4 regions of the Rubrivivax gelatinosus IL144 genome follow, and region 2 is predicted to be linked to each of the others. Evidence: predicted binding sites of a transcription regulator. Region 2 holds the regulator's gene; each other region holds the start of a gene.
The links. Region 2 encodes LexA, which represses DNA repair genes until DNA is damaged. Its sites were predicted from a motif close to ACTGTATNNNNATACAGT; they were not measured.

Region 1: a site for LexA is predicted at 3,902-3,919, ahead of RGE_RS00460 (putative DNA modification/repair radical SAM protein). Genes of this name have one in related genera too.
Region 3: a site for LexA is predicted at 5,152-5,169, ahead of recA (recombinase RecA). Genes of this name have one in related genera too.
Region 4: a site for LexA is predicted at 4,115-4,132, ahead of RGE_RS13195 (PA0069 family radical SAM protein). Genes of this name have one in related genera too.

Annotation. Positions count from the first base shown of each region.
Region 1 covers NC_017075.1:96,001-103,632, reverse strand. The annotation lists gene recG (ATP-dependent DNA helicase RecG) at 1-1,993, shown strand, start outside; gene proC (pyrroline-5-carboxylate reductase) at 2,008-2,823, shown strand; gene ubiA (4-hydroxybenzoate octaprenyltransferase) at 2,827-3,711, opposite strand; gene RGE_RS00460 (putative DNA modification/repair radical SAM protein) at 3,921-5,183, shown strand; gene RGE_RS00455 (UdgX family uracil-DNA binding protein) at 5,180-6,649, shown strand; gene RGE_RS00450 (alpha-ketoglutarate-dependent dioxygenase AlkB) at 6,646-7,248, shown strand; gene RGE_RS00445 (peptide chain release factor 3) at 7,249-7,632, opposite strand, start outside.
Region 2 covers NC_017075.1:2,519,645-2,527,276, reverse strand. The annotation lists gene RGE_RS11695 (MarR family winged helix-turn-helix transcriptional regulator) at 1-391, shown strand, start outside; gene RGE_RS11690 (organic hydroperoxide resistance protein) at 429-863, shown strand; gene RGE_RS11685 (asparaginase) at 871-1,815, opposite strand; gene lexA (transcriptional repressor LexA) at 1,884-2,579, shown strand; gene RGE_RS11675 (helix-hairpin-helix domain-containing protein) at 2,585-2,962, shown strand; gene RGE_RS11670 (hypothetical protein) at 3,197-3,595, shown strand; gene RGE_RS11665 (hypothetical protein) at 3,592-3,960, shown strand; gene msrA (peptide-methionine (S)-S-oxide reductase MsrA) at 3,967-4,497, opposite strand; gene RGE_RS11655 (acyl-CoA dehydrogenase) at 4,584-5,777, shown strand; gene RGE_RS11650 (NAD(P)H-dependent oxidoreductase) at 5,779-6,558, opposite strand; gene RGE_RS11645 (LysR family transcriptional regulator) at 6,627-7,550, shown strand; gene RGE_RS11640 (DUF748 domain-containing protein) at 7,547-7,632, opposite strand, start outside.
Region 3 covers NC_017075.1:4,987,035-4,994,666, forward strand. The annotation lists gene RGE_RS22710 (EamA family transporter) at 1-652, opposite strand, end outside; gene sucD (succinate--CoA ligase subunit alpha) at 700-1,593, opposite strand; gene sucC (ADP-forming succinate--CoA ligase subunit beta) at 1,616-2,776, opposite strand; gene RGE_RS22725 (DUF2889 domain-containing protein) at 2,773-3,351, opposite strand; gene recX (recombination regulator RecX) at 3,476-3,970, opposite strand; gene recA (recombinase RecA) at 4,070-5,116, opposite strand; gene RGE_RS22740 (response regulator transcription factor) at 5,290-5,961, shown strand; gene RGE_RS22745 (sensor histidine kinase) at 5,998-7,473, shown strand; gene rodA (rod shape-determining protein RodA) at 7,486-7,632, opposite strand, start outside.
Region 4 covers NC_017075.1:2,873,428-2,881,059, reverse strand. The annotation lists gene RGE_RS13225 (sodium:solute symporter family protein) at 1-834, shown strand, start outside; gene rpsF (30S ribosomal protein S6) at 953-1,318, shown strand; gene priB (primosomal replication protein N) at 1,353-1,646, shown strand; gene rpsR (30S ribosomal protein S18) at 1,692-1,982, shown strand; gene rplI (50S ribosomal protein L9) at 1,994-2,446, shown strand; gene dnaB (replicative DNA helicase) at 2,581-3,990, shown strand; gene RGE_RS13195 (PA0069 family radical SAM protein) at 4,196-5,254, shown strand; gene RGE_RS13190 (response regulator) at 5,257-6,936, opposite strand; gene dnaJ (molecular chaperone DnaJ) at 7,092-7,632, opposite strand, start outside.

The sequences.
Region 1 (7,632 bases), 2.4 Mb from region 2:
GATGGAGCGCCTGGGCCTGCTGCGCGACATCGACCTCGCGCTGCACCTGCCGATGCGCTACGAGGACGAGACGCGCATCGAGCCCGTCGCCGCACTGCACGACGGCGACACGGCGCAGGTCGAGGGCGTCGTGCGCCATTGCCAGGTCGAGATCCGCTCGCGCCGCCAGCTCGTCGTGCGCCTGGCCGACGACAGCGGCGAGCTGACGCTGCGTTTCCTGCACTTCTACCCGTCGACGCAGAAGCAGCTGGCGGTCGGCAGCCGGGTGCGCGTGCGTGGCGAGGTCCGCGTCGGCTTCCTCGGCCGCGAGATGGTGCATCCGACGGTCAAGCGCGTCGACGAGCACACGCCGCTGGCAGCCTCGCTGACGCCGGTCTACCCGGCCAGCGCGCAGCTGCCGCAGGCCTATCTGCGCAAGGCCGTGGCCGCCGGCCTGTCGCGTGCGCCGCTGGACGAAGTGCTGCCGCCCGGCGTCGTGCCGAGCGGGCTGCCGCCGCTGCGCGAGGCGCTGCGCCTGCTGCACCACCCGCCGCCGGGCATCGCGATGGGCGCGCTCGAAGACCACAGCCACCCGGCCTGGCAGCGGCTGAAGTTCGACGAGCTGCTGGCGCAGCAGCTGTCGCAGCTGCAGGCACGCCTGGAGCGTTCGCGCCTGGCCGCGCCGGCGCTGCGCGACAGCACGCTGCCGGCGCGCCTGCGCACGGTGCTGCCGTTCACGCTGACCGCGGCGCAGGAGCGTGTCGTCGCCGAAATCGACGCCGACCTGGCGCTGGCGCAGCCGATGCACCGGCTGCTGCAGGGCGACGTCGGCTCGGGCAAGACCGTCGTCGCGGCGCTGGCCGCGGCCACCGCGATCGGCTCGGGCTGGCAGTGCGCGCTGATGGCGCCGACCGAGATCCTCGCCGAGCAGCACTTCAAGAAGCTCGTCGACTGGCTGCTGCCGCTCGGGCTGGAGGTCGCCTGGCTGACCGGCAGCCGCAAGGGCAAGCAGCGCCAGGCGATGCTGGCGAAGATCGCCTCGGGCCAGGCGGCGCTGGTCGTCGGCACGCACGCGGTGATCCAGGAGGACGTGGTCTTCGCGCGCCTCGGGCTGGCCGTCGTCGACGAGCAGCACCGCTTCGGCGTCGCCCAGCGTCTGGCGCTGCGGCGCAAGCTGGAGCTGCAGGCACTGGAGCCGCACCTCTTGATGATGAGCGCCACGCCGATCCCGCGCACTCTGGCGATGACCTACTTCGCCGACCTGGCGGTCAGCACGATCGACGAGCTGCCGCCCGGGCGCACGCCGGTCGTCACCAAGGTCTTCGCCGACGACAAGCGCGAGCAGGTGGTGGAGAAGATCCGCGACGAGGTCGCGCGCGGGCGCCAGGTCTACTGGGTCTGCCCGCTGGTCGACGAGAGCGAGCACATCGACCTGCAGAACGCGACCGCGACGCATGCCCAGCTGAGCGAGGCGCTGCCGGGCGTGTCGGTCGGCCTGCTGCACGGACGCATGGCCGCCGCCGACAAGGCTGCGACCATGGCCGAGTTCTCGGCCGGGCGCATGCAGCTGCTGGTGGCGACGACGGTCATCGAGGTCGGTGTCGACGTGCCCAACGCCAGCCTGATGGTCATCGAGCACGCCGAACGTTTCGGCCTGGCCCAGCTGCACCAGCTGCGCGGGCGCGTCGGCCGCGGCGCGGTGGCCAGCGTCTGCGTGCTGCTCTACACCGCGCCGCTGTCGGCCACCGGCAAGGCGCGGCTGCGCGCGATGGCCGAGACCACCGACGGCTTCGAGATCGCGCGCCGCGACCTCGACATCCGCGGCCCCGGCGAGTTCATGGGCTCGCGCCAGAGCGGCGACGCGCTGCTGCGTTTCGCCGACCTGGCCGAAGACGACGCGCTGCTGGAGCGCGCCCGCGAACTCGCGCCGAAGCTGCTGCGCGAGCAGCCGGCGGCGGCGCGTGCGCACGTGCAGCGCTGGCTGGGCGGCAAGGCGGAGTTCCTCAAGGCATGACTACACTGCCCCGCATGAACCCCTCGAACATCGCCTTCATCGGCGGCGGCAACATGGCCGGCGCCTTGATCGGCGGGCTGCTGAAGAGCGGCCGTGCGCCGGCGTCCATCCTCGTCGTCGAGCCCTTCGCGGCGCAACGCGAGCGGCTGCAGCGCGAGTTCGGCCTGGCGCCGCTGGCCGAAGCCGGCCCGGCGCTGGCCTCGGCCGGCATCGTCGTCTGGGCGGTCAAGCCGCAGCTGTTCCGCGACGCGGCGGCGCCCTGCGCGGCGCACGTCGGCGGCGCGCTGCAGCTGAGCGTGATGGCCGGCGTGCGCAGCGACGCGATCGCCCGCGCCAGCGGCAGCCAGCGCGTCGTGCGCGCGATGCCGAACACGCCGGCGCTGATCGGCCGCGGCGTCGCCGGGCTCTACGCGCGCGACGCGGTGACGCCGGACGAACGCGGCGCCGTCGAGGCGCTGCTGGCGCCGACCGGGCGCACGGTCTGGGTCGAACGCGAAGCCGACCTCGACGCGGTGACCGCGCTGTCGGGCTCGGGCCCGGCCTACGTCTTCTACGTGCTCGAGGCGATGATGAAAGCCGGCGTCGAGATGGGCCTGCCCGAAGCCCAGGCACGCGCGCTGGCGCTGGCCACCTTCGACGGCGCGACGGCGCTGGCCGAAGCCTCGCCGCTGCCACCGGCCGAGCTGCGCGCCCAGGTCACGTCCAAGGGCGGTACGACCTACGCGGCGATCACCTCGATGGAAGCCGACGGCGTCGGCCCGGCCGTCGTGCGGGCGATAGCCCGGGCGCGGGAACGCGCGCGGGAACTGGGCGACGAGTTCGGCGGCTGAGGCTCAGCGCATCGCCAGGTCGACGACGACCCCGGCGAAGACCGCGAAGCCCACCCAGTGGTTGACGCGGAAGGCGCGGAAGCAGCCTTCGCGGCTGCGCTCGCGGATCATCGACCAGTGCCACAGCGCCTGCGCCGCGGCCACGGCGATGCCGAGCAGGAACCACTCGCCCAGGCCCAGCGAGCGCCCGACGACGGCCCAGATCGCGAGGAACAGGCCGTAGAAGGCCATCACGCCGGAGACGTCGAAACGGCCGAGCGTGATCGCCGAGGTCTTGATGCCGATCTTCAGGTCGTCGTCGCGGTCGACCATCGCGTACTCGGTGTCGTAGGCCAGCACCCAGAACAGGTTGCCGAGCAGCAGCCACCAGGCATGCGACGGCACGGCGCCGAAGGTCCATTCCTGGCCGCCCTGCGCGGCGGCGAAGGCCATCGGGATGCCGAAGCTGAAGGCCACGCCCAGCACCGCCTGCGGCATCGAGACGAAACGTTTGGCGTACGGATAGACCAGCGTCACCGCCAGGCCGAAGAAGGACAGCAGGATCGTCGGCGGGTTGGTCGTCAGCACCAGCAGGAAGGAGACGAAGGCCAGCGCCGCGCCGACGCCCAGCGCGTCGGGCACGCCCAGCGCGCCGCTGGTCACCGGGCGCTGCGAGGTGCGTTTGACGTGGCGGTCGAACTCGCGGTCGGCGACGTCGTTGATGCAGCAGCCGGCGCTGCGCATCAGCACCGTGCCCAGCGTGAAGACGGCGATCAGGTGCAGACCGGGGAAGCCGTCGGCGGCGATCCACAGCGCGGCCAGCGTCGGCCACAGCAACAACAGCCAGCCGGCCGGGCGGTCCCAGCGGATCAGGTCCAGGTAGAGATTGAAGCGGCGCGCGGCGATCACGACGGCGATTATCCGGCGAGCCGCGTGCCTGCCCGCGACGGCGATGAGGGCGGCTCGCCAGCGCAACCCTGGGGACAGACCGCCGAAGGCGGTCAGGGGAGCGGCGATGGCATGCGCGCCGACGCCGATCCGGGTCTCCCGGTCGGCGTCGGTAGCCCCCTCGGGGGGCGGCCGCCAGGCGGCCGGGGGTGCTGTATATTCATACAGTCATGGAGCTATCGAAGAAGCTCGCGATCCTCGCCGACGCCGCCAAGTACGACGCGTCCTGCACCAGCAGCGGAGCCGCCCCGCGCGACTCGCGCGGCGGCCGCGGCATCGGCTCGACGGCACCGATGGGCATCTGCCACAGCTACACACCCGACGGCCGCTGCGTGTCGCTGCTGAAGGTGCTGCTGACCAACTACTGCGTCTACGACTGCCTTTACTGCGTCAACCGGGTCACGAGCAACGTGCCGCGCGCGCGTTTTCGCATCGACGAGATCGTCGCGCTGACGCTGGACTTCTACCGCCGCAACTGCATCGAGGGCCTGTTCCTCAGCTCGGGCATCGTGCGCAGCCCCGACTACACGATGGAGCAGCTCGTCGAGGTGGCGCGCCGGCTGCGCGAGGACCACGACTTCCGCGGCTACATCCATCTGAAGACCATCCCCGACGCCAGCCCCGAACTGCTGGCCGCCGCCGGCCGCCACGCCGACCGGCTGAGCCTGAACGTCGAGCTGCCGACGCCGCAAGGCCTGGCGACGCTGGCGCCGCAGAAGGACGCGCTGGCGATCCGCGGCGCGATGGGCCGGCTGCACCGCCGCATCGAGGCCGCGAAGGACGCCGCGCGCGAACGTGCCCCGGTCTCGCTGCCCGGCGCCCCGGCGCGGCGGGCGGCGCCGCCGCGTTTCGCACCCGGTGGCCAGAGCACGCAGATGATCGTCGGCGCCGACGCCAGCGACGACCGCACGATCATCACCACCGCCGCGACGCTGTACCGCGACTACCGGCTGCGCCGCGTCTACTACTCGGCCTTCAGTCCGATCCCCGACGCCGCACGGTCGCTGCCGCCGGTGGCGCCGCCGCTGGTGCGCGAGCACCGGCTGTACCAGGCCGACTGGCTGGTGCGCTTCTACGGCTTCGGCCACGACGAGATCGTCACCGGCGGCGACGGCATGCTGGCGCTCGAACACGACCCCAAGCTCGCCTGGGCGCTGGCGCACCGCGAGCGTTTCCCGGTCGACCTGAACACCGCGCCGCGCGAACTGCTGCTGCGCGTGCCCGGGCTGGGCGTGCGCACCGTCGAGCGCCTGCTGCTGGCGCGCCAGGGCCGCCGCCTGCGCCACGCCGACCTGAAGGCGCTGCGCGTGCCGCTGGCCAAGGCCCTGCCCTTCGTCGTGCTCGCCGACCACCGGCCCGGCAAGGCGCTGGAGGCGGCCACGGCGCCGCGCGCGGCGCAGCAGCTCGGGCTGTTCGACGCCGCGCCGGCATGACGCGCATCGAACTGGCGCACGAAGCCGACTTCGACGGCTTCCGCAGCGCCGCGCGCGCGCTGCTGGCCGCCGGCACGCCGCCCGAGGCGGTGAGCTGGCAGGTCGCCGGAGGCGCCGACGCCGATCTCTTCGTCGCCGAGCCCGCGCCCGCGTTCATGGCGGCCGACGCACCGCCCCTGGCCGTGCCGGCGGCCTTCGTCGCGCTGGCCGAGCTCGTCGTGCAGCACGCCGACCCGGCGCGTTTCACGCTGCTGTACCGGCTGCTGTGGCGGCTGCAGCGCGAGCCGGCGCTGCGCCGCGACCCGCTGGACGCCGACCGCCACCGCGCCGCCGCGATGGCCCAGGCCGTGCGCCGCGAGCAGCACCACATGGAAGCCTTCGTGCGCTTTCGCAGCGCCCCGGGCGCCGACGGCGAGCCCTGGCAGATGGCCTGGTACGAGCCGGCGCACCACGTCGTCGACGCCGTCGCGCCCTTCTTCGCCCGCCGCTTCGCGACGCTGCGCTGGAGCCTGCTGACGCCGCGGCGCAGCGCGCGCTGGGACGGCGAGCGCCTCGCTTTCGGCCCCGGCGCCCGCCGCGAAGACGCGCCCGGCGCCGACGCCGGCGAGTCGCTCTGGCTCACCTACTACGCCAGCACCTTCAACCCGGCGCGGCTGAACACGCGTGCGCTCGACCAGCACCTGCCGCGCCGCTATCGCGAGCACCTGCCCGAAGCGGCGCTGATTCCGGCGCTGACGGCCGAGGCCGGCGCACGCACCCAGGCGATGCTGGCATGCCCGCCCACCGCCGCGGCACGGCGCTTGCCGATTTCGCCCATGGCGCCGCGACCCGAACCCGCGCCGCCGGCGGCCGGGCGGCCGGCGCGCCGCATCGCGCTCGAAGCGCAGCGCGACGCCGCCTCGGTCTGCCGCGAATGCCCGCTGGGCGCGCTGGCCACGCAGACCGTCTTCGGCGAAGGCCCGCTCGACGCGCCGCTGATGCTGGTCGGCGAACAGCCGGGCGACCAGGAAGACCGCCAGGGCCGGCCTTTCGTCGGCCCGTCGGGGCAGCTGCTCGACCGTGCACTCGTCGCGCTCGGCTGGGACCGTTCGGTGGCCTACGTCACCAATGCCGTCAAGCACTTCAAGTACGAACCGCGTGGCAAGCGCCGCATGCACAAGACGCCGGCGCAGCGCGAAGCCGACGCCTGCCGGCACTGGCTCGAAGCCGAGATCACGCTGGTGCGGCCGAAAGCCGCGATCGCGCTCGGCGCAACTGCGGCGCGCCAGCTGCTCGGCCGCCAGGTCGCCGTGATGCAGGAGCGCGGCCGCTGGCTCCGGCGCGACGACGGCCTGGCGGTGCTGGTGACGCTGCACCCGTCGGCGCTGCTGCGCGGCGACCCGGCCGAACGCGAGAGCGCCTGGGCCGCCTGGCTGGACGATCTGCGCGCCGCCGACGCGGTCGCCCGCGGCGAAGCGCCGCCATGAACACGCCGCTGTCGACCGCGCAGCCGGACCTGTTCGGCAGCGCCGACGTGCTGCCGCCGGGTTTCGTCTTCACGCCCGGCTTCGTGACGCCGGCCGAGGAGGCGGCGCTGATCGCGCTGGCCGCGACGCTGCCCTTCGCCGAGGCGCGCTATCACCAGTACACGGCGCGCCGGCGCGTCGTCGCCTGGGGCTCGGCCCGGCACGCGATCACCGGCGACGAGCCCAAGCGTCAGCCGCTGCAGGCGCTGCCGCCGCTGCTGCAGGCGTTGCGCACGCGGCTGGGCACCTGGGCCGGCCTGGCGGCCGACGAGATCGTGCAGGTGCTGATGTCCGAGTACCGCCCCGGCACGCCGCTTGGCTGGCACCGCGACGCGCCGCAGTACGAGCTGATCGCCGGCGTCTCGCTGGGCGGGCCGGCGCGGTTGCGCTTGCGGCCCTGGCCACCGGAGAGCGGCGACCGCAACGAGGTCATCAGCCTGGACCTGGCGCCACGTTCGGCCTACCGCATGAGCGGCCCGGCGCGCTGGGGCTGGCAGCACGGGCTGCCGCCGGTGCCGGCGCAACGCTGGTCGGTGACGATGCGCAGCGCGCGGCGCTGATCAGCCTTCGAGCTGCTTCTGGAAGACCAGGCCCGCGTGCTCGCGCAGCGCGTGGAACTTGATCTTCGGCCAGTTCTCCTGCATCGCCCGCAGTTCGCCGGCGTATTCGAGCAGCACGCAGGGCGCGTCGACGGCGTCGAGCGCGACGCGGTGCGAGTTGCCGTCGATGAAGCGCTTCAGTTCACGCTCGCCGCCGTCGGCCTCGTCGCAGGTGACCCAGCGCGCGACGTTGTAGCGCGCCGGCATGATGCGCGCCTTCACGCCGTACTCGTGCTCCAGGCGGTGGGCGACGACTTCGAACTGCAGCTGGCCGACGGCGCCCAGCAGCAGCACGCTGCCGGCGACCGGGCGGAAGACCTGGATCGCGCCTTCCTCGCCGAGCTG
Region 2 (7,632 bases):
GCTGGCGATGACGCGGCTGTACCGCCCGCTGCTCGAACCGCTCGGCCTGACCTACCCGCAGTACCTGGTGATGCTGGTGCTGTGGCACGAAGGCCGGCAGACGGTGTCGGGCATCGGCGAGCGACTGGACCTGGAGTCCGGCACGCTGACGCCGCTGCTGCGCCGGCTGGAACGCGCCGGGCTCGTGCGCCGCGAGCGCGACGAAACCGACCAGCGCCGCGTGCACGTCGAGCCCACCGAAGCCGGCCGCGCGCTGCAAGCCCAGGCGGTCGAACTGCAAGGCCGGCTGCTTGCCGGTGTCGACTGCGACGCCGCCGAACTGGCGGTGCTCGTCGAGCGTGTGCAGGCCCTGCGCCGGCGCATCAACGAATCCCTTCCCCGCGCGGCCTGAGGCCGCCCTTCACGACGTAACCCCAAGGAGACTTTCCATGGCCATCGAAAAAGCGCTCTACACCGCCCGCGGCACCGCCACCGGCGGCCGCACCGGCACCGCCAAGTCCGACGACGGCCGCCTGGACATCCAGCTGTCGACGCCCAAGGCGCTGGGCGGCGACGACGGCGCCGGCACCAACCCGGAGCAGCTCTTCGCCGCGGGTTACGCCGCCTGCTTCATCGGCGCGCTGAAGGCCGTCGGTGCCCGCCACAAGAAGGCGATTCCCGCGGACGCCTCGATCAACGCCGAAGTCTCGATCGGCCCGCACGCCGGCAAGCCGGGTGCGTTCGGCATCGCCGTCGCGCTGACGGTGTCGCTGCCGGGCTTCGACAAGAGCGAAGCCGAGGCGCTGGTCGCCGAGGCGCACGAGGTCTGCCCGTACTCCAACGCGACGCGCGGCAACGTCGACGTCGCGCTGTCGGTCGCCTGACGGCGGCTCAGGCGCGGCGCGCCAGCAGGTCCAGCATCAGCTCAATGCGCGCCTGCGCCGGTGTCGCCGCGCCGTAGTGCGGCAAGGCGCCGTCGGTCGTGCCGACGACGCCGCCTGCCAGGCAGCGCGAGGCGCGCACGACGGCCACCCCGGCCGCCAGCGCCCGCGCCGCCGCTTCACGCAGCGCCGTGTGCACCGTGCCGTTGCCGGTGCCGGCGATCACCAGGCCTTGCACACCGTCGGCCACCAGCGCATCGACGATGCGCCCGCTGGCACCGGCATGGCTGGTGACGATCTCGACGCGCGGCCATCGGCCGGGCGGCACCTCGCCGACCGGTGCGGGATGCAACTCAGGCGCCGGCCAGTCGCGCAGCCGGCGGAAAGCACCGTCTTCGACGAGCGCCACGGCTCCGGCGTCACCCGCCGAGAAGGCGTCGAGCTGCCAGCCGTGCAGCTTGCGCAGCTCGCTCCCTGCGTAGACCTTGCCGCCGAAAGCGACCAGCACGCCGCGGGCGCCGGGCTCGCGCGCCAAACGCACGGCGTCGAGCAGGTTCTGCGGGCCGTCGGGCGACGGCGCGCTCGCCGGGCGCATCGCCGCGGTCAGCACCACCGGCTTGGGCGCGGCCAGCGTGCGGTGCAGGAACCAGGCGGTCTCCTCCAGCGTGTCGGTGCCATGCGTGACGACGATGCCGGCGAACTCGGGCCGCGCCAGCCGCGACTGCAGCTCGCGGAGCAGCAGCGCCCAGGTCGCGTGGCCCAGGTCGCAGCTGTCCAGCCGCGCCAGCGTCCAGGTCTCCAGCGCCTCGCCGGCCAGCGCCGGCACGGCGGCGGTGAGCTGTTCGGCCGACAGCGCGCCGGCGTCGTAGCCGACGAGATCGTCGCCGCGCGCCGCCGTGCCGGCGATCGTGCCGCCGGTGGCGACCAGCGCGACGACACGCGATTCGCTTTGCATTCCGTGGTCCTCTGGATGAAAATACAGTGATCTGGATGAATCTCCAGTCTCAAAGACCGGATCACGCGATGGACGACAGCCCCAAGCTCACGCCGCGACAGCAGCAGATCCTCGACCTCGTGCAAAGCGCGATCGAGCGCACCGGCGCCCCGCCCACCCGGGCCGAGATCGCCGCCGAGCTGGGCTTCCGTTCGGCCAACGCGGCCGAGGAGCACCTGCAAGCCCTCGCACGCAAAGGCGTCATCGAACTCGTCGGCAACACCTCGCGCGGCATCCGGCTGAAGTCTGACACACTGCGTGCGCTGGCCGAGGCGCGCATGTCGCAGCACGGCAAGCAGTTCAGCCTGCCGCTGCCCAGCCTGGCGCAGCTGACGCTGCCGCTCGTGGGCCGAGTCGCCGCCGGCAGCCCGATCCTGGCGCAGGAACACATCGACCAGAGCTACGTCGTCGAGGCCTCGCTGTTCCAGCGCAAGCCCGACTACCTGCTCAAGGTGCGCGGCATGAGCATGCGTGACGCCGGCATCATGGACGGCGACCTGCTCGCGGTGCAGAAGGCGCACGAGGCCAAGAACGGCCAGATCGTCGTCGCGCGCCTGGGCGACGACGTCACCGTCAAGCGCTTCCGCCGCACCAAGGCCGCGATCGAGCTGATCCCCGAGAACCCCGATTTCCAGACCATCGTCGTGCCGCTGGAAGGCAGCGACCAGGGTTTCGAGCTCGAGGGCATCGCGGTCGGCCTGATCCGCAACACGATGCTGATGTGAGCGTGATGGCCGCGCCCTACGCCCGTCGCACGCTGCCCTCGGCGCCGCCGCGGCCGGGGCCGGCGCGCCCGCCACGGGCGCCCAAGGCACCGCGGCCGCTGAAGGCTCGCACGGCCGACGAATGCGAACTGCTCGAGCAACTGCCCAACATCGGTCCGTCGATCGCCGGTGACCTGCGCCAGCTCGGCATCCTGCACCCGCGTGAACTGGCCGAGCGCGACGCGCTGGCGCTGTACCGCGCGCTCTGCGAAGCCACCGGCAAGCGCCAGGATCCTTGCGTGCTCGACACCTTCATGGCCGCCGTCGACTTCATGCGCGGTGCCGAGCCGCGCCCCTGGTGGACCTACACCGCCGAACGCAAGGCGGTCTACGGCGCGGTCTGAGCACCGGCCGTTGACGCGGGCGGCCACGCTGCCGCCACGCCACTTCTCCCTCTCGAAAGATCGCCTCGGCTGTCGTCGGCAGCCGGCTGGTTCACTCCTGCCCGGCTGATGAACGGCGAATGAACTGACCGGCTTCGTGGCCCTTGTTCGGGCCTTAACGCGTTGCCCGGCTGACCACAATGCACTTAAGCCGTGCCATTCGTGGCCGATATCACGTTCATGACCAGTTCCAGCATGTTGCCCCGCAGCGCATCCCGACCCGCCGACAGCGTCGGCTTCGGTCGCGCGCCGGTGCCGCCGCCGTCGCTGCGCACCGCGCCGACCGCGGCCTGGGACCGTTTCGTCTTCTGGCTCACCGCCCCGGCGGCGCTGGACGCGGCGCCGCCGCTGAGCCAGCTGCCGGTCGCACGCCAGGAGTTCGTCGACTCGTTGCTGGATCTGCAAGGCTCCGACGTCCACCAGCTGTCCGAACGCATCCAGCAGGCGCGCACGCTGCGCGAACTCTGGCATCTGCGCGCCGACCTCTACCGCGTCGTCGCGCTGCACCGCAGTCAGTCCGAGGCCGAACGCCGCCTCGCCCGCCTCAACGGCCATTTTCCGAAGCGCGGTCGCTCGCGCCTGATGCCGCTGTGAACCGCCCTGCCCTGCACGCCGTCGAACGTCCGCGCCTGCCGGTGCACCCGGTAGTCGGCGCCGTCGCGCTGGCCGGCCCGCGCCTGGCGCGGCTGGCCGCACGCCGCGCCTTCGTGACGACGAAACACGATTTCCTCGTCGCCGCCGAAGAACTCGACGGTTCCCACGGCGAATGGGTGCGGCGCCAGGTGCGCTCCGCCGAGCAGCCGTCGGACCTGTGGCTGCTGCGCGGCACGGTGTTCGCCGCGCTGGCCTCGGCCGGCAAGTCGGAACTCGAGCCCCTGCTGCGCGGCAGCCTGGCGACGCTGTTTCCCTACGGCCAGCCCGAGACCGACTTCCTCTGCACGACCGGCCTGCCGCGCTGAGCGCGCTCAGCCGCGCACGCGTTCGCGGAAGGTCTTGCGGAACTTCTCCACCTTCGGCGCGATGACGTAGGCGCAGTAGCCCTGCTGCGGGTGCTGCGCGAAGTAGTGCTGGTGATAGGCCTCGGCCGGCCAGTAGTTGTCTTCGGGCGCGAGTTCGGTGACGACCCGCCCGCCCAGCGCCCGGTCGGCCTCGGCGTGCACCTCGCGCACCACCGCTTCCTGCTCCGGCGTGTGCCAGTAGATCGCCGAGCGGTACTGCGGGCCGACGTCGTTGCCCTGGCGGTCGCGGGTCGTCGGGTCGTGCACGGTGAAGAAGATCTCGAGGATCTCGCGCAGCGAGATGCGCTCGTCGTCGAAGCGCACGCGCACGACCTCGGCGTGGCCGGTGCGGCCTTCGCAGACCAGCTCGTAGCTCGGCTGGCGCAGCTGGCCGTTGCTGTAGCCCGACTCGACGCCGAGCACGCCGTCGACCAGTTCGTACACCGCCTCGACACACCAGAAGCAGCCGCCGCCCAGCGTGATCGTCTGCACCGCCATCTCTGCAAGCTCCTTGTCGCAGCGGTGACGGGCCGCCACGGCCCGGTCCTTACACTGCGGGCTGGATTATCCGGAGACGAGGACACATGCAGCGCTTCCAGTGGGATGACCCTTTTCTGTTCGAGCAGCAGCTCGCCGAGGACGAACGTGCGGTGCGCGACGCGGCGCGCGACTACTGCCAGGACAAGCTCCAGCCGCGGGTGCTGAGCGCGGCGCGCGAGGAGCGTTTCGACCGCGAGATCCTGTCCGAGATGGGCGCGCTCGGCCTGCTCGGCTGCACGATCGAAGGCTACGGCTGCGCCGGCCTGAACCACGTCAGCTACGGCCTGGTGGCGCGCGAAGTCGAGCGTGTCGACTCGGGGTACCGCAGCGCGATGAGCGTGCAGAGCTCGCTGGTGATGCACCCGATCCACGCCTACGGCAGCGAAGAACAGCGCCAGAAGTACCTGCCCAAGCTCGCGACCGGCGAATGGGTCGGCTGCTTCGGCCTGACCGAACCCGACCACGGCAGCGACCCGGCGAGCATGGCCACCCGCGCCCGCCCGGTCGACGGCGGCTACGTGCTGAGCGGCTCGAAGATGTGGATCACCAACAGCCCGATCGCCGACGTCTTCGTCGTCTGGGCCAAGGAGACCGACGCCCAGGGCGCCGCCGGCGGCCAGGAGGCGATCCGCGGCTACATCCTCGACAAGGGCATGAAGGGCCTGTCGGCGCCCAAGATCGAAGGCAAGATGAGCCTGCGCGCCTCGATCACCGGCGAGATCGTGATGGATCAGGTCTTCGTGCCGGCCGAGAACAAGCTGCCCGGCGTCGCCGGCCTCAAGGGCCCGTTCGGCTGCCTGAACAAGGCGCGCTACGGCATCGCCTGGGGGGCGCTGGGCGCGGCCGAGTTCTGCTGGCACGCCGCACGCCGCTACACGCTGGAGCGCAAGCAGTTCGGCCGGCCGCTGGCGCAGAACCAGCTGATCCAGAAGAAGCTCGCCGACATGCAGACCGAGATCACGCTGGGCCTGCAGGGCTGTCTGCGTGTCGGCCGGCTGATCGACGAAGGCCAGGCGGCGCCGGAGATGATCAGCCTGATCAAGCGCAACAGCTGCGGCAAGGCGCTGGACATCGCGCGTCTGGCGCGCGACATGCACGGCGGCAACGGCATCCACGACGAGTTCCACGTCATCCGCCACATGATCAACCTCGAGACGGTGAACACCTACGAGGGCACGCACGACGTGCATGCGCTGATCCTGGGCCGCGCGCAGACGGGGCTGCAGGCCTTCTTCTGAGTCAGCGGCGGACGTGGATGCCCAGGCCCGACTCGCCCGGCGCGAGTTCGGGCCGCAGTTCCAGCTCGGGGATGTGGTAGTCGCCGAGGTTCTGGCGCCGGAAGGCGATCGGCTCGGTGGTCCACAGCGCGTCCAGCCGCTCGCCCAGCGCCGCGCTGGCCTGGGCGAAACCGGCCTCGTCGATGCGGCTGCTGCGGTAGATCACATGCGGTGGCAGCACCTCGAAACCCGGGTAGAACAGGATGCCGTGCTGGATCGGGAACAGGATGTCGTCGATCGGCCCGTTGATGCCGCGCGGCGCGTAGTGCGAAGCCCAGCCGCCGGTCGTCACGACCAGCATAGCGCGCTTGCCGGCGAGCGTGCCTTCGCCGTAGCGGTCGCCCCAGTGCGTGTCCGAATGTTCGCCGACGCCGTAGGCGAAGCCGCAGGCGTAGACCCGGTCGACCCAGCCTTTGAGGATCGCCGGCATCGAGAACCACCACAGCGGGAACTGCAGGATCAGCGCGTCGGCCCAGCGCAGCTTGGCCTGCTCGGCTTCGATGTCGGCGCTCTGGCTGCCGGTGTCGAAGGCACGTTTGGAGTTCGCCGAGGCGTCGAAACGCGCGCCGGGCAGGTGGGCGCGGTCGTCGTCGGCGTCGAGCGCCGCTTTCCAGCGCATCGCGTACAGGTCGGAGACCTGGACTTCGTGGCCGGCGCTCTGCAGGCGCTGCACGGCGAAATCCTTCAGCGCGCCGTTCAGAGAGCGCGGCTCGGGGTGGGCGTAGACGATCAGGACTTTCATGCGTCGTTTTCCATCGGAGGATGCGACGCACGATAGGCAGGCCGGGCGTATATTGGAAATGAATTGCAATGACGCCTGGTATAGCCGTGGAAGATAGCCTGAGGCGTTTGGACCTCAACCTGCTGGTCACGCTCGACGCCCTGCTCGCCGAACACAACGTGACACGAGCCGCCGCGCGCCTGCATCTGTCGCAGCCGGCGGTCAGCGTGCAGCTCGCCAAGCTGCGCGAAGCTTTCGCCGACCCGCTGCTGCTGCCCGGCCCTCGCGGCATGCGGCCGACCGCGCGTGCGCTGGAGCTGCGCCAGCCGCTGCACGAGGCGCTGGCCGCGCTCGGCCAGGCGATCGCGCCGTCGGCCGCCTTCGACCCGGCGCACGCGACCCACACCTGGCGCGTCGCGGCCACCGACTACGGCGCCTCGACGATCGTGCTGCCGGCGCTGGCCCGGCTGCGCGCCGCGGCGCCGGGCACGCGTCTCGCGGTGCTGGAACTGAAACCGCCGGCGCTCACCCGCCAGCTGGAACAAGGTGAACTCGATCTCGCCTTCCACGCCGCGGAGCTGGCGCCGCCCGACCTGCGCCGCCGGCCGCTGTTCCAGGAACGCTACGTGCTGGTCGCCCGCGCCGGCCACCCGAGCCTCATGCGGCAGCCGACGCTGGCCGAGTTCTGCGCGCTGGAACACGCCATCGTCTCGCCAGACGGCGGCGGCTTCCAGGGTGCCACCGACCAGGTGCTGGCGGCGCAAGGCCTGGCGCGGCGCGTCGTGCTGTCGGTGCCGCACTTCCTGTTCCTGGAAGCGGCGCTGGCGGCCAGCGATCTGGTGGCGATGCTGCCGGCGCGCCAGCTGCGCCCGGGCAGCACGCTGCAGGTCGTGGCGCCGCCGCTGGAGCTGCCCGGCTTCGAGATGCTGATGCTCTGGCACGAGCGCCTGCACCGCGACCCGGCGCACCAGTGGCTGCGCGAGCAGGTCGCGGCTGCGGTGGCAGCGGCTTAAGGCATTTCCAGCGACAGCTCGACCTGCGGTGTCCAGCCGGTCTGGCCCTCGGCCGCGTCGAGCTTGGGCGCAGCGAGGAACA
Region 3 (7,632 bases), 2.5 Mb from region 2:
AGGAGACGATGGTGCCGGCACCGGCCAGCAGCAGCGGCCGCCAGCGCGTGCGCAGCAGCGCCAGGGCCGCGGGCCGGCGCCGGGCCAGCGCCCAGAGCGCGAGCGGCGCGCCGCCGGCCAGCAGCACGCACAAGGTGTAGGCCAGCGGCCGCCCCGAGAGCCGCGCCCCCAGCCCGTCGACCACGGTGTAGGCGGCGATGACAACCGCGTTGAGCAGCGCGTAGCCCAGCCCCGCGACGCCGTGGCCACGCGCGGCGACGGCGAAACCCAGGATGCCGGCACACAACAGCGCGACACCGACCCAGGCCGTCAGGCCCAGCGGCTCCAACAGCACGGCGGCGCTGGACAGCGCGACGAGCAGCGGCGCACTGCCGCGCATCACCGGATAAGCCACCGCCATGTCGGCGGCGGCGTAGGCACGGGCCACGAGCACGTAGTAAGCGACGTGCAGCAGCCCGGAAGCCGCGATGAAGGGCCAGGCGGCCCGCGGCGGCAGCACCAGCAGCGGCAGCAGCAGCGCCGCGATCAGCGCCGCCGCGGTCGCCACCGCCACCGAGTTCAGCAGCTTGTCCTGCCCGCCTTTGACGACCGCGTTCCAGCTGGCGTGCAGCGCGGCGGCCAGCAACACCAGGGCGAGCACCGCGCCGGACATCGACGCCGTGCCTCAGTGCAACACCCGGTGCTGGCGCGAGCGGGAGATCAGATCAGCTTCTGCAGCAGCCGCCCCATCTCGGACGGGTTGCGCGTGATCGTGAAGCCGCACTCCTCCATGATCGCCAGCTTGGCGTCCGCCGTGTCGGCGCCGCCGGAGATCAGCGCGCCGGCGTGACCCATGCGCTTGCCCGCCGGCGCGGTGACGCCGGCGATGAAGCCGACCACCGGCTTGGTCATGTGCTCCTTGCACCAGCGCGCCGCGTCGGCTTCGTCGGGGCCGCCGATCTCGCCGATCATGATCACCGCGTCGGTGTCCGGGTCCTCGTTGAACAGCCGCATCACGTCGATGTGCTTAAGCCCGTTGATCGGGTCGCCGCCGATGCCCACCGCGCTGCTCTGACCGATGCCCAGTTCGGAGAGCTGCGCCACGGCCTCGTAGGTCAGCGTGCCCGAGCGGCTGACGACGCCGACGCGGCCCTTCTTGTGGATGTGGCCCGGCATGATGCCGATCTTGATCTCCTCGGGCGTGATCGTGCCCGGGCAGTTGGGGCCCAGCAGCAGCGTCTTCTTGCCGCCCGCGGCTTCCTTGGCCTTCATCTTGTTGCGCACCTCGAGCATGTCCTTGATGGGGATGCCTTCGGTGATGCAGATCGCCAGATCGAGTTCGGCCTCGACGGCCTCCCAGATCGCTGCCGCAGCGCCGGCCGGCGGCACGTAGATGACGCTGACGGTGGCACCGGTCTGCGCCGCCGCTTCCTTGACGCTGGCGTAGATCGGGATGCCCTCGAAGTCCTCGCCGGCCTTCTTCGGGTTCACGCCGGCGACGAAGCAGTTGCGGCCGTTGGCGTAGTCGCGGCACATGCGGGTGTGGAACTGGCCCGTCTTGCCGGTGATGCCCTGCGTGATGACGCGGGTGTCCTTGTTGATCAGGATGCTCATGTCGGTGTTCCTCGCGCCGGGTTTATTTCACCGCCGCGACGATTGCGGTCGCGGCTTCGGCCATCGTGTCGGCGCTGATGATCGGCAGGCCGCTGTCGGCCAGCATCTTCTTGCCCAGGTCCTCGTTGGTGCCCTTCATGCGCACCACCAGCGGCACCTGCAGGTTCACCGCCTTGCACGCGGCGATGACGCCTTCGGCGATGGTGTCGCACTTCATGATGCCGCCGAAGATGTTGACGAGGATGCCCTTCACCTCGGGGTTCTTCAGCATGATCTTGAAGGCCTCGGTGACCTTCTCGGCGCTGGCGCCGCCGCCGACGTCGAGGAAGTTCGCCGGCTCGCCGCCGAAGAGCTTGATGGTGTCCATCGTCGCCATCGCCAGCCCCGCGCCGTTGACCAGGCAGCCGATGTTGCCGTCCAGGCTGATGTAGCTGAGGTCGAACTTGCTGGCCTCGACCTCGGCCGGGTCTTCTTCGTCCAGGTCGCGCCAGGCGACGATCTCCGGATGCCGGAACAGCGCGTTGGCGTCGAAGTTGAACTTCGCGTCCAGCGCCTTGATGCCGCCGTGGCCTTCGAGGATCAGCGGGTTGATCTCGGCGAGGCTGGCGTCGCTGGCCATGTAGCAGGCGTAGAGCTTCTGGAAGACCTCGATGGCCTGCGCCTGGCTGGCCTCGGGCACGCCGATGCCCACCGCCAGCTCACGCGCCTGGGCTTCGGTCAGGCCGACCAGCGGGTCGACGAAGACCTTGAGGATCTTCTCCGGCGTGGCGTGCGCCACTTCCTCGATGTCCATGCCGCCTTCGGAAGACGCCATCAGCGCCACCTTCTGCGTCGCGCGGTCGGTGAGCGCAGCGACGTAGTACTCCTTCTTGATGTCGGCGCCTTCTTCGATCAGCAGCCGGCGCACCTTCTGGCCTTCGGGGCCGGTCTGGTGGGTGACGAGCTGCATGCCGAGGATCTGCGAAGCGAGCGTCTCGACTTCGGCGATCGAACGCGCGAGCTTGACGCCACCGCCCTTGCCGCGGCCGCCGGCGTGGATCTGGGCCTTGACCACCCACACCGAGCCGCCGAGCTTCTGCGCCGCCTCCAGCGCCTCCTGCACCGTGAACGCCGCATAGCCCCGCGGCACGGGTACCCCGTGCGCGCGCAGCAGTTCCTTGGCCTGGTATTCGTGGATCTTCATTCGGGACTCCCGGAAGTGTCGAGAACCGCGCCGGGCCGACGGAACCAGCGCGGGTAGTGGAGACGGGCGACCTCGCCGTCGCTGCGCAAGGCGTGACAGCGGTCGAGCTGGAAGGGTTTGACGCCGCTGTCGCCGCGCGTGTCGATGACCTCGCCGGCGAACGCCTGGATGACCGCCGTCGGCAGCACCAGGGCGAGTTCGGTGATGTGGGTGCAGCCCAGCACGCCACCGACACGCTCCTGCAGGCCTTTGCGGAAGCCGCGCACGAGGTTCAGGCCGATCAGCGAGCGGTAGGTGTCGCCGTGGTCGTCGCAATGGCCGGCGTACGGCATCCAGCGCGTCTTGGCGCCCGCGTCGACGACGTTCAGCGAGGTGTCGACGACCAGCCGGATCAGCATGTCGTGGATCGGCGTGCCGGCGGGGCGCACTTCGCCGGCCAGGCGGGCGTCGCGGGTCTTGGTGTCGACGAGCGTCGCATCGACCTCCCACAAACCGTCGTCCCGGGCAAAGACCTGCACGTCGATCTGACGACGGTGCTTGAGCTGGCGTCGGGCCGCGGCGGGAGGAAGGCTCATGGAGGAGGACAGGGCCGGCGGCTGGCCGCTGAAAAAAGCGGCGGCAATGTAGCACGCGGCGGCGCGGCCGGCAGGCGGCGGCTGGACAAGCCCTGGACGGCGCTCGGCTGCGCTCGCCCCGCCTTCAGTCGAGGTCGAACTCGGGTTCGCCGTCGTCGTCGGCGCCGATCGAGGGCACGACACGCCGGATGAGCTCGCCTTCGAAGCCCCGCCCGGCGAGGAAACGCATCTGCTTGGCGCGTTCCGCGGCATCGGCGGGGGCCGTGCCGAAGCGCTTGCGCCAGACCTCGCGCGCACGCTCCAGCTCGGTGCTGCGCGCCTGCTCCAGCGTACGCGCGACGAGTTCTGGCGCCAGGCCCTTGGACTGCATCGTCTGGCGCAGGCGGCGGCTGCCGAAGCGCGCGCCGTGTGCGAGCACCGACTCGGCCACCCGCGACTCGCTCAGCAGGCCGGCCGCCTGGAGTTCGTCGAGCGCGCGCGCGATCTGCTCGGCGGCGCTGGCCTCGGGGCCGTCTTCGGCGTGGCGGGCGAGCTTGCGCTCGAGCTCGGCGCGCGAGTGCTCGCGCTGCGCCAGATAGCGCAGCGCGCGGCCTTTCAGCGAGGGAGCGGCAAAAGCCATCGGGGTGTCGATCGGGATGGCGGCCGGGCGGGGCAGGCGACGCAGCTCACCCCGCCAGGGAAAGGCACCGGGGCGCTTGTCACGCCCCGGCGGCCGGCATCAGGCGCCGGCTTCGGCGCCGTCGGCCGCGGGCAGCTGCGGGATGCCCAGCGACTCGCGCACCTTGTTCTCGATCTCGCGTGCGATGTCGGGGTTCTCGCGCAGGAACTCGCGCGCGTTGTCCTTGCCCTGACCGATCTTCTCGCCGTTGTAGGCGTACCAGGCACCGGACTTCTCGACGAGGCGGGCATTGACGCCCATGTCGATGATCTCGCCTTCGCGGCTGATGCCTTCGCCGTAGAGGATGTCGAACTCGGCGGTCTTGAACGGCGGCGACACCTTGTTCTTGACGACCTTGACCTTGGTCTCGCTGCCGATGACCTCGTCGCCCTTCTTGATGTTGCCGGTGCGGCGGATGTCCAGGCGCACCGAGGCGTAGAACTTCAGCGCGTTGCCGCCGGTGGTCGTCTCGGGGTTGCCGAACATGACGCCGATCTTCATCCGGATCTGGTTGATGAAGATGACCATCGTGTTGGTCTTCTTGATCGTCCCCGTCAGCTTGCGCAGCGCCTGGCTCATCAGCCGCGCCTGCAGGCCGGGCAGCGCGTCGCCCATCTCGCCTTCGATTTCGGCCTTGGGCGTCAGCGCCGCGACCGAGTCGACGACGATCAGGTCGATCGAGCCCGAGCGCACCAGCGCGTCGACGATCTCCAGCGCCTGCTCGCCGGTGTCGGGCTGGCTGATCAGCAGGTCCTGCAGGTTGACGCCCAGCTTCTGCGCGTACTGGATGTCCAGCGCATGTTCGGCGTCGATGAAGGCGCAGGTGCCGCCGGCCTTCTGCATCTCGGCGATGACCTGCAGCGTCAGCGTCGTCTTGCCCGAGGATTCCGGGCCGTAGATCTCGACGACGCGGCCACGCGGCAGGCCGCCGACGCCCAGCGCGACGTCCAGGCCGAGCGAGCCGGTCGAGACGACCTGGATGTCCTCGATGACCTCGCCTTCGCCCAGGCGCATGATCGAACCCTTGCCGAACTGTTTCTCGATCTGGGCAAGAGCGGCTTGAAGGGCCTTGGCTTTCTCGGCGTTCAGCGGTTTCGGGGCGTCCATCGGGTTCTCCTTGATTGGCACCGATTATTGCAGAAACTGGATATTCGTACAGTTCTTTGGTGGGCCCTCGACGGTGGGGTGAGCCGCGGCTACACCCTGCCCTGTATCAAGAGGCGAGTCGTTAAAATTTCCACAGCCAGAGCCCGACGACGGGCCCGCCGACGGAGACAGTCATGCGCATCCTCATCGCCGAAGACGACCAGGTCCTGGCCGACGGTCTTCTGCGCTCGCTGCGGGCCTCGGGTTACGCGGTCGACCAGGTCGGCAGCGGCACCGAGGCCGATGCCGCGCTGTCGGCGCACGAGTTCGACCTGCTGATCCTGGACCTGGGCCTGCCCAAGCTGCACGGCTTCGAGGTGCTCAAGCGCCTGCGGGCGCGCGGCGCGGCGGTGCCGGTGCTGATCCTCACCGCCGCCGACAGCGTCGAGCAGCGCGTCAAGGGCCTGGACCTGGGCGCCGACGACTACATGGCCAAGCCCTTCTCGCTGCAGGAGCTGGAAGCCCGCGTGCGCGCGCTGACGCGCCGCGGCCTGGGCACCGCCTCCAGCGTCATCAAGCACGGCCCGCTGACCTTCGACGCCACCGGCCGTGTCGCCTACCTCAACGACCAGATGATCGAGCTGTCGGCGCGCGAGCTGTCGCTGCTGGAGGTGCTGCTGCAGCGCTCGGGCCGCCTGGTCAGCAAGGACCAGCTCGTCGAGCGCCTGTGCGAGTGGGGCGAGGAAGTCAGCAACAACGCGATCGAGGCGTACATCCACCGCCTGCGCAAGAAGATCGAGCAGGGTCCGGTGAGAATCGCCACGGTACGCGGCCTGGGCTACTGCCTGGAAAAGATCGCGGCCTGACCCGGCCGCACGGGCGCCGGCCGCGGCCGCCAGCCGATGCCCACGACACGCGAACAACGCTCTCTCTTCGGCGAGATCCTCGACTGGATGCTCGCACCGCTGCTGCTGCTGTGGCCGATGAGCGTCGCGCTCACCTGGCTGGTGGCGCAGAACATCGCCAACCGCCCCTACGACCGTGAACTCGGCGTGATGGTGCGGGTCATCGCGCGCCAGGCCGCGGCCGAGCACGCGATGCCGGCGCGCGCCAGCGACGCCGCGCGGCGCAGCCTGGAGCAGACCGCCACCCAGCTGCTGCGCCCCGACGACAACGACAGCCTGTTCTTCCAGGTGCGCGGCGCGCGCGGCGAGATCGTCGCCGGCGACGCCGACCTGCCGGTGCCCAACGACACCTCGCCGACGGTCGAGCCGCGTTTCCGCGACGACGTCATCCGCGACGAGCCGGTGCGCGTGGCCTACCTCTGGACCGGCGAGAACGCCAGCGGCAACGCCGGGCTGATCCAGATCGCCGAGACGGTGGACAAACGCTCGCGCCTGGCCACCGAGATCATCAAGGGCGTCATCCTGCCGCAGTTCGTCATCCTGCCTGTGGCGGTGCTGCTGGTGTGGCTGGCGCTGGCGCGCGGCATCCGGCCGCTGTCGGAGCTGCAGCAGCGCATCCGCCAGCGCGAAAGCACCGACCTGTCGCCGATCGAGGAGCGCCACGTGCCCGAGGAGGTGGCGCCGCTGGTGGGCGCGATCAACGACCTGCTCGGCCGGCTCGACCAGTCGATCGCCTCGCAGCGCCACTTTCTCGCCGACGCCGCGCACCAGCTGAAGACGCCGCTGGCGGGCTTGCGCACCCAGGCCGAACTCGCCGAGCGCGAGCTCGACAGCGGCCAGGGCGACACGCTGTCGATGAAGCACTCGCTGCAGCAGATCGCCTTGTCCAGCCAGCGCGCCGCGCACATGGTCAACCAGCTGCTGGCGATGGCGCGCGCCGAGGACAAGGAGCAGGCGCTGCGCAAGCAGGCCGTCGACCTCGCCGCCACCGTCGTCGAGACGGTGCGCGACTTCGTGCCCAAGGCGATGGAAAAGCACATCGACCTGGGCTACGAGGGCCCCGAGCCGGACACCGAGGGCGCGCGGCTGTGGGGCCAGCCGGTGCTGGTGCGCGAGATGGTGCGCAACCTCGTCGACAACGCGCTGCAGTACACGCCGCCCGGCGGCACCGTCACCGCGCGCGTCATGCCAGACCCCTTCGGCCAGGTGCTGGTGCTGCAGGTCGAGGACACCGGCCCGGGCATCGCGCCGGCCGAGCGCGAGATGATCTTCCAGCCCTTCTACCGCGCGCTGGGCACCGACGTCGACGGCAGCGGCCTGGGCCTGGCCATCGTGCAGGAGATCGCCAACGTGCACGGCGCCGAGATCGCCGTCACCGACGCCGAGCTGCGCCCCGGCAGCCCGCACGGCACGCCGGGCGCGGTGTTCACGGTGCGCTTCCCGCTGGGCGGCGAGGAAGCCGGCGAAGGCTGAACGCCCGCCGCTTCAGCTCATCATCAGCCGGCGGCTTCGCGCCACCGACATCAGGATCCCGAGCCCCAGGCCGAGCGTGACCATCGCCGTGCCGCCGTAGCTGACGAAGGGCAGCGGCACGCCGACCACCGGCAGGATGCCGCTGACCATGCCCATGTT
Region 4 (7,632 bases), 350 kb from region 2:
TGGACGCTGCTCTTCATCTGCGCGCTCTACCTCACGGCACCGGCGCTGGCGCTGCTGGTCAAGCACGAGATCTTCAACAGCGTCGTCGGCACGCCGTTCGACCGGCTGCCGGCGTGGATCGCCAGCTGGGCCAAGGTCGACCCGTCGCTGGTGCAGGTCAGCGACGTCAACGGCGACGGCATCCTGCAGCTCGGCGAGCTGCACATCGGCGCCGACCTGGTGACGCTGGCGGCGCCCGAGATCGCCGGGCTGCCTTACGTGATCTCGGCGATGGTCGCCGTCGGCGGCCTGGCTGCGGCGCTGTCCACCGCCGACGGGCTGCTGCTGACGATCTCCAACGCGCTGTCGCACGACCTGTACTACCGCGTCATCGACCCCAACCGGCCGAGCTCGCGCCGCGTCGCGGTGTCCAAGGTGCTGCTGCTGGTGGTCGCGCTGGCCGCGGCCTACGTCGCGTCGATGCGCGTGGCCGACATCCTGTTCCTCGTCGCCGCGGCGTTCTCGCTCGCCGCCTCGTCGATCTTCCCGGCGCTGGTGCTGGGCGTCTTCTGGAAGCGCGCCAACCGCTGGGGCTGCGTCAGCGGCATGCTGATCGGCCTGGCGGTCACCAGCTACTACATGGCGACGACCCAGCCCTGGCTGCGCGGGCTGTTCGGCGTCTGGCGGCCGATCGAGGACTGCATGTGGTTCGGCATCACGCCGATCGCCGCCGGGGTCTTCGGCGTGCCGGCGGCGCTGGCGGCGATGGCCATCGTCAGCCTGGCGACGCCGCGGCCCGAGCCGCACATCGAAGCGCTGGTCGACCGCATCCGCGATCCACGGCCCGAGCGTTGAGCGGCAGTGCCCGGAGCACGTTTTCCGGGCTATAATCATCGGCTTTTCGCCTTGCCGCACCCGTGATCCAGACGCTACGGGGCGGCTTTCCGCAACGGGAAACCCACGAGGAGAATCAATGCGTCACTACGAGATCGTTCTGCTGATCCATCCGGATCAAAGCGAACAGGTTCCGGCGATGCTGGAACGCTACAAGACCCTGGTCACCGCCGGTGGCGGCAAGGTCCATCGGGTCGAGGACTGGGGCCGCCGTCAGCTGGCCTACATGATCCAGAAGCTCGCCAAGGCTCACTACCTGTGCCTGAACATCGAGTGCGAGAAGACCGTGCTCGAGGAGCTGGAGACCGGCTTCCGCTTCAACGACGCCGTCCTGCGCCACCTGACGGTGCGCAAGGAAAAGGCCGAGACGACGCCGTCGGTCATGATGAAGGCGGTCGAGCGCGAAGAGTCGCGCAAGGCCAGCCAGCAGGAGGCCTCGGCCTGACGCGCACGACTGCGCCTGCCACCGCGGGGTGTCGATGAACCGGCTGGTTCTCTCGGCGCAACTGGTGGAGCGAGGCGCACTGCGGTACACCCCCGCCGGCCTTCCGGCCCTGGACCTGAGCTTGAAGCACGAGTCCGAGGTCGTCGAGAACGGCGGTCCGCGCAAGGTCTCCCTGGAGATCCGGGCGCTGGCGATCGGGGCGGACATCACCGCGGTGCTGGCCAAGCTGGCGCTGGGCAGCGACGCCGAATTCGGCGGCTTCCTGGCAGCCCTGCGCAACGGACGCGGCATGCGGTTCCACATCACGTCGGTCGCCCCCAAAGGCTGACCGGTCCACTGTTCCGGATAGTTTTCAGCATTCCCAGGAGGTCTTATGGCTCCCCCCCGTGGCAAGGGTCGCTTCTCGAAGGACAAGCGTCCGAAGCGCAACACCCAGTCGCTCCTGTTCCGCCGCAAGCGTTTCTGCCGCTTCACCGTCGCCGGCGTCGAAGAGATCGACTACAAGGAAATCGACACGCTGCGTGACTTCATCAGCGAGAACGGCAAGATCACGCCGGCTCGCCTGACGGGCACGCGCGCGTTCTACCAACGCCAGCTGACCACGGCCATCAAGCGCGCCCGCTACCTGGCGCTGCTGCCGTACTCCGACCAACACAAGGTCTGAGGAGCGACAACATGCAAGTGATCCTTCTCGAAAAGGTCGCCAAGCTCGGCAACCTCGGCGACATCGTCAAGGTCAAGGACGGCTACGCCCGCAACTTCCTGATCCCGACCAAGCTCGCGCGCCGCGCGACCGACGTCGCGATCAAGGAGTTCGCCGAGCGCCGTGCCGAACTGGAAAAGGCCGCGGCCGCCAAGCTCGCTGCCGCCCAGGCCCTGGGCGAGCAACTCGCCGGCAGCACCGTGCGCATCGTCCAGAAGGCCGGTGTCGACGGCCGTCTGTTCGGCTCGGTGACCAACGCCGACATCGCCGACGCGCTGACGCAAGCCGGCAAGGCGGTGCAGAAATCGCAGGTGCGCATGCCCAACGGTCCGCTGAAGACCGTCGGCGAGCACCCGGTGTCGGTGGCCCCGCACGGCGACGTCGTCGTCGAGCTCACCGTCCAGGTGGTTGCGCAAGCCGACTGAAGCGCCTACGCTTCGTCCACCCTTCTGAAGAAGGCCGGCCTCTCGCCGGCCTTCTTCTTTTTGGGCTTCCAGAGTTGTCCCCCGGCCGTCCCCCGGCGGCCCCCAGGCTGTCCACAGACTTGCCCACAGATCCGATGTCCGCGCTGTTCGAATCCCGAGGTTCCTCCGTTCCCGACGACGAGGTCGCCCGCCTGCGCGTGCCGCCGCACTCGAACGAAGCCGAGCAGAGCGTGCTCGGCGGCCTGCTGATCGACAACCTGTCCTGGGACCGCGCCGCCGACCTGCTGACCGACAGCGACTTCTACCGCTTCGAGCACAAGCTGATCTTCAGCGCCATCTCGACGCTGGTGAACCAGAGCAAGCCGGCCGACGTCATCACCGTCTTCGAGCAGTTGCAGAGCCTGGGCAAGGCCGAGGACTGCGGCGGCCTGGCCTATCTCAACGCGCTGGCGCAGAGCGTGCCGAGCGCGGCCAACATGCGGCGCTACGCCGAGATCGTCCGCGAGCGCGCGATCCTGCGAAAGCTGATCGCCGCCAGCGACGAGATCGCCACCAACGCCTTCAACCCGCAGGGCCGGCCGGTCAGCAGCATCCTCGACGAGGCCGAAGGCAAGATCTTCAAGATCGGCGAAGAAGGCTCGCGCCAGAAGCAGGGTTTCCTGGGCATCGACAAGCTGGTCGTCGACCTGATCGACCGCGTGCAGGAACTGCACGACAACGGCGCCGAGGAAGTGACCGGCGTGCGCACCGGCTTCTTCGACATGGACCGCATGACCGCGGGCCTGCAGAAGGGCGACCTGATCATCCTCGCGGCGCGGCCCTCGATGGGCAAGACCGCGTTCGCGCTGAACATCGCCGAGAACGTCGCCGTCGCCGAGGGGCTGCCGGTGCTCGTGTACTCGATGGAAATGGGCGCCTCGCAGCTGGCGCTGCGTCTGGTCGGCTCGCTGGGCCGCATCGACCAGCAGAACCTGCGCACCGGCCGTTTGCGCACCGAGGAATGGGAGCGCCTGACCGAGGCCGTCGACAAGCTCGGCCAGGTGCAGCTCTTCATCGACGAGACGCCGGCGCTGACCGCGCCCGAACTGCGCGCCCGCGCGCGCCGCATGGCGCGCCAGTACGGCCAGCTCGGGCTGATCGTCATCGACTACCTGCAGCTGATGAGCGGCTCGTCGGCCAGCAACGGCGAGAACCGCGCCACCGAGATCGGCGAGATCTCGCGGGGCCTGAAGGCGCTGGCCAAGGAACTGCAGTGCCCGGTGATCGCGCTGTCGCAGCTCAACCGCTCGGTCGAAACACGGACCGACAAGCGGCCGATGATGAGCGACTTGCGCGAGTCGGGCGCCATCGAGCAGGACGCGGACATCATCATGTTCATCTACCGCGACGAGTACTACAACAAGGACAGCAAGGACCCGGGCGTCGCGGAAGTCATCATCGGCAAGCAGCGTAACGGCCCGGTCGGCACCGTGCGCCTGGCCTTCCTGAAGCCGCTGACCAAGTTCGAGAACCTCGCCCCCGACGCCATGTCGTCGGAGTACTGAGTCCGGACGAGCGAGGCCGGAAGGCCTCGCGCGCCTGACTCAGGCCGGAGCGCGATTTCACGCGCGAGGGCTGAGGCGCGACGTACAAGGCCGGAAGGCCTCGTTCCTACCTTGGTTGCGCAATGCTGTATAAAACAACAGCACGTCGCCACCCCGAGCGTTCCGCCCACCCCCCGCGCCGCCGGACACGCCGGCGAACGCCCCGCTGAAGGGACGCGGCACGACCTGGGCGATCGCCCACCGCTTCGAGCGCGACGTGCGCGAGGCTTTCGACGATGGCTGGGGGGCGCTGGACGCCGTGGCCGGCGAGGCGCCGCAGCCGCTGCCGACCCAGGTCGTCGAGGAACACGCCGGCCGCATCCTGAGCGAGAACGACTCGCCGGACATCGGCTTCGAGGTCTCGCTGAACCCTTACCGCGGCTGCGAGCACGGCTGCATCTACTGCTATGCACGGCCATCGCACGCCTATCTCGGCTGGTCGCCCGGCCTGGACTTCGAGACCCGGCTGGTGGCCAAGGTCAACGCCGCCGAGCGCCTGCGCGCCGCGCTGGGCGCCGCCGGCTACCGGCCGCGGCCGATCGCCATCGGCACCGTCACCGACGCCTACCAGCCGATCGAACGCTGGCTGGGTCTGACGCGTGCGGTGCTGGAACTGCTGCACGAGACGCGGCACCCGTTCTCGCTGATCACCAAGTCGGCGCTGGTCGAGCGCGACCTGGACCTCATCGCACCGATGGCCGCCGCCGGGCTGGCCTGTGTCGACGTCACGCTGACGACGCTGGACCCGGCGCTGGCGCGCCGTCTGGAGCCGCGCGCGGCCTCGCCGGAACGCCGGCTGCGCACGATCCGCACGCTCGCGCAAGCCGGCGTGCCGGTGGGCGTCAGCGTCTCGCCGCTGATTCCCTTCGTCAACGAACCCGAGCTCGAACGCGTGCTGCAAGCCGCGCACGAAGCCGGCGCGGTGCGCGCCTTCGCGATCGTGCTGCGCCTGCCGTCGGAGCTGTCGCCGCTGTTCCGGCACTGGCTGGAGCAGCACTTCCCGGAGCGCGCGGCGCGGGTGATGGCGCGTGTGCAGGAGATGCGCGGCGGCCGCGACAACGACCCGCGTTTCGGCAGCCGCATGCGCGGCGAGGGCGTCTGGGCCGAACTGCTGCGCCAGCGATTGCGCAAGACCTGCGATCGCCTCGGCTTGCAGCGCCGGCACGAGGCGCTGGACGTCTCGGCGTTCCGCCCGCCGCAAGGCCCGCAGGGCAGCCTGTTCTGAACTCAGGCCGCCGCGGCGACCGGCGGCTCGGGCTCGGCGCCCAGAGCGCTGGCGACCGCGCCGCGCAGCGCCAGACCGCCGGCCTTGCGTCCCGGGCCGTCGCCGATCGGCAGCTTGGTCGGCAGCGCGAAGTAGCGCTGGCGCAGATCGTCGATCGTCGACTGGAGTTCGTCGGCGCCGTCGATCTTCTCGTGGTGGCGCTGCAGCACCAGGCGCGCGGTGTCGATCAGCTTGCCGTTGAGCGAGGCGCGGCCGTTGTCCAGCAGCGTGCGCACCGCCGAACCCGGGTCGCCGGCGACGCTGAAGGCCATCGCCGCTTCGGAGACTTCGAGCACGCGGTGCTGGCAGTTGCGGATGCGTTCGGCGAACTCGGCCTGCGGGCCCGCGGCACGCGCCAGCAGTTCGGTCAGCGACTTGGCGGTGCAGTGGCGCAGGCCGATGGCGTCGATCCACTCGCCAGCCTGCTCCATCGTGTAGCCGGCCTCGGCCAGGCGCGCCAGCAGCGACAGCATGTTGCAGGCCGCCTCGACGTCGAACGAGGCTTCGCGCACCTCCAGCGCCAGGTCGGCGACGGCCTGCAGCGCGTCGTTGTGCTGCAGCCGCAGCGCCAGTTCCAGCACGTGCACGACGGCGGCGAAGCGCCGCAACCGCTGGTTGTCGGGGCTGCGCGAAAGCAGGTGCTCCAGGTTCTCGGTGCAGCGCTGCACGCCTTTGGAGTCGGACTGCCGCCAGCGCAGGAAGGCCAGCAGCACCAGCGTCTGCGGATCGAACATCTTCGACGAGATGCCGATGCCGACCGTGCGTTCCAGCGCCTTCAGCGCGTCGTCCCAGCGCTCCAGGTAGAAGGACAGCATGCCGACCTTCTGCAGCCGCGTCACCGAGTCCGGCGTCAGCGACGCGGCGCGCAAGAACACGGCCGCGGCTTCGTCGAGGTTGCCTTGGTCGACGTGGATGCGGCCCATCACGTCGTAGGCGTCGACGAAGTTCGGCTGGTCGGCGGTCAGCGCCTCCAGCGTCGACATCGCCTTGCCCGGCTCGTTGGCCTCGACCTGCGCACGGGCCACGCCCAGTCGCGCCCAGGGCAGGGCCTGGGCCTTGAGCACGGCCTCGTACAGGCCCCAGGCTTCGCGGTGGCGGCCGTGGTTGAGCAGCAGCTCGGCGCCGACGCGCGCGGCGAAGAGCCAGAACTCGCCGCGGTCCTCGAAGCGCTTGAGGCACAGCTGGATCGCGTCGTCGAAGCGCGACTCGTCGACGGCCTCGAAGATGTCCTTGAGCACCTTCTTGCGGCGCCGGGCGTGCAGGATGCGGTCGCCCAGCCCGGCGGCGGTGTGCGGCTTGATCAGGAAGCTGTCCAGCGCCGACTCGGCGGCCTCGGCGACCTTGTTGTAGGTCGCCTCGCTGCTGATCATGATGAACACCGTCGACAGCGGCAGCAGCTGGTGGCGCCGCAGATCGTCGAGCAGCTGCTGCCCGGCGGCGTCGTTGCCGGCGAAGTTGTTCTCGCACAGCACGATGTCGAAGCTGCGCGACTCGAGCTGGCTGCGGGCGTCGCCGACGCGGCCGCACTGGGCGACGGTGCCGATGCCGAAGTCGCGCAGCTGGGCGACGAGGATGCTGCGCGAGGTCGGGTTCGGGTCGATGACCAGCGCCTTGCTGAGGTGGATGTCGCGGTCCAGTCTCATCGGCAGCCTCCCGAGGGCGTGGCGGCGCCCGCCGCGGGGCGGTGGGCGTCGGGCAGGGCAGGGCGGCGTGTCGTCATGGCGGCGATTTCTGACCCTGTTGTCGGTCAAGCCGCCGCGCACTTGAGCGGTGCGCAGCGCGCACCGCGGGAAATCCTCTACTTAAAGAGGTCTTTCACACGGTCGGTCCAGCTCTTCGCGTTCGGCGAATGCCGGTCGCCGCCCTTGCGGAAGGACTCCTCGAGTTCGCGCAGCAGCTTGCGCTGGTGCTCGGTCAGCTTGACCGGGGTCTCCACCGTGATGTGCGCGTAGAGGTCGCCCGGGTAGCTGGAGCGGATGCCCTTGATGCCCTTGCCGCGCAGGCGGAAGGTCTTGCCGTGCTGCGTGCCCTCGGGCAGCTCGATCTCGGCCTTGGAGCCCAGCGTCGGCACCTCGATCGTGCCGCCGAGCGCCGCGGTGGTCATGCCGACCGGCACGGTGCAGTGCAGGTCGTCGCCGTCGCGCTCGAAGATCTCGTGCGGCTTGATGCGGATCTCGATGTAGAGATCGCCCGGCGGGCCGCCGTTGGTGCCCGGCTCGCCGTTGCCGGCGGAGCGGATGCGCATGCCTTCGTTGATGCCGGCGGGGATCTTCACCTCCAGCGTCTTCTGGCGCTTGATCTTGCCTGCGCCGCCGCAGGTGGGGCAGGGCTCGGGGATG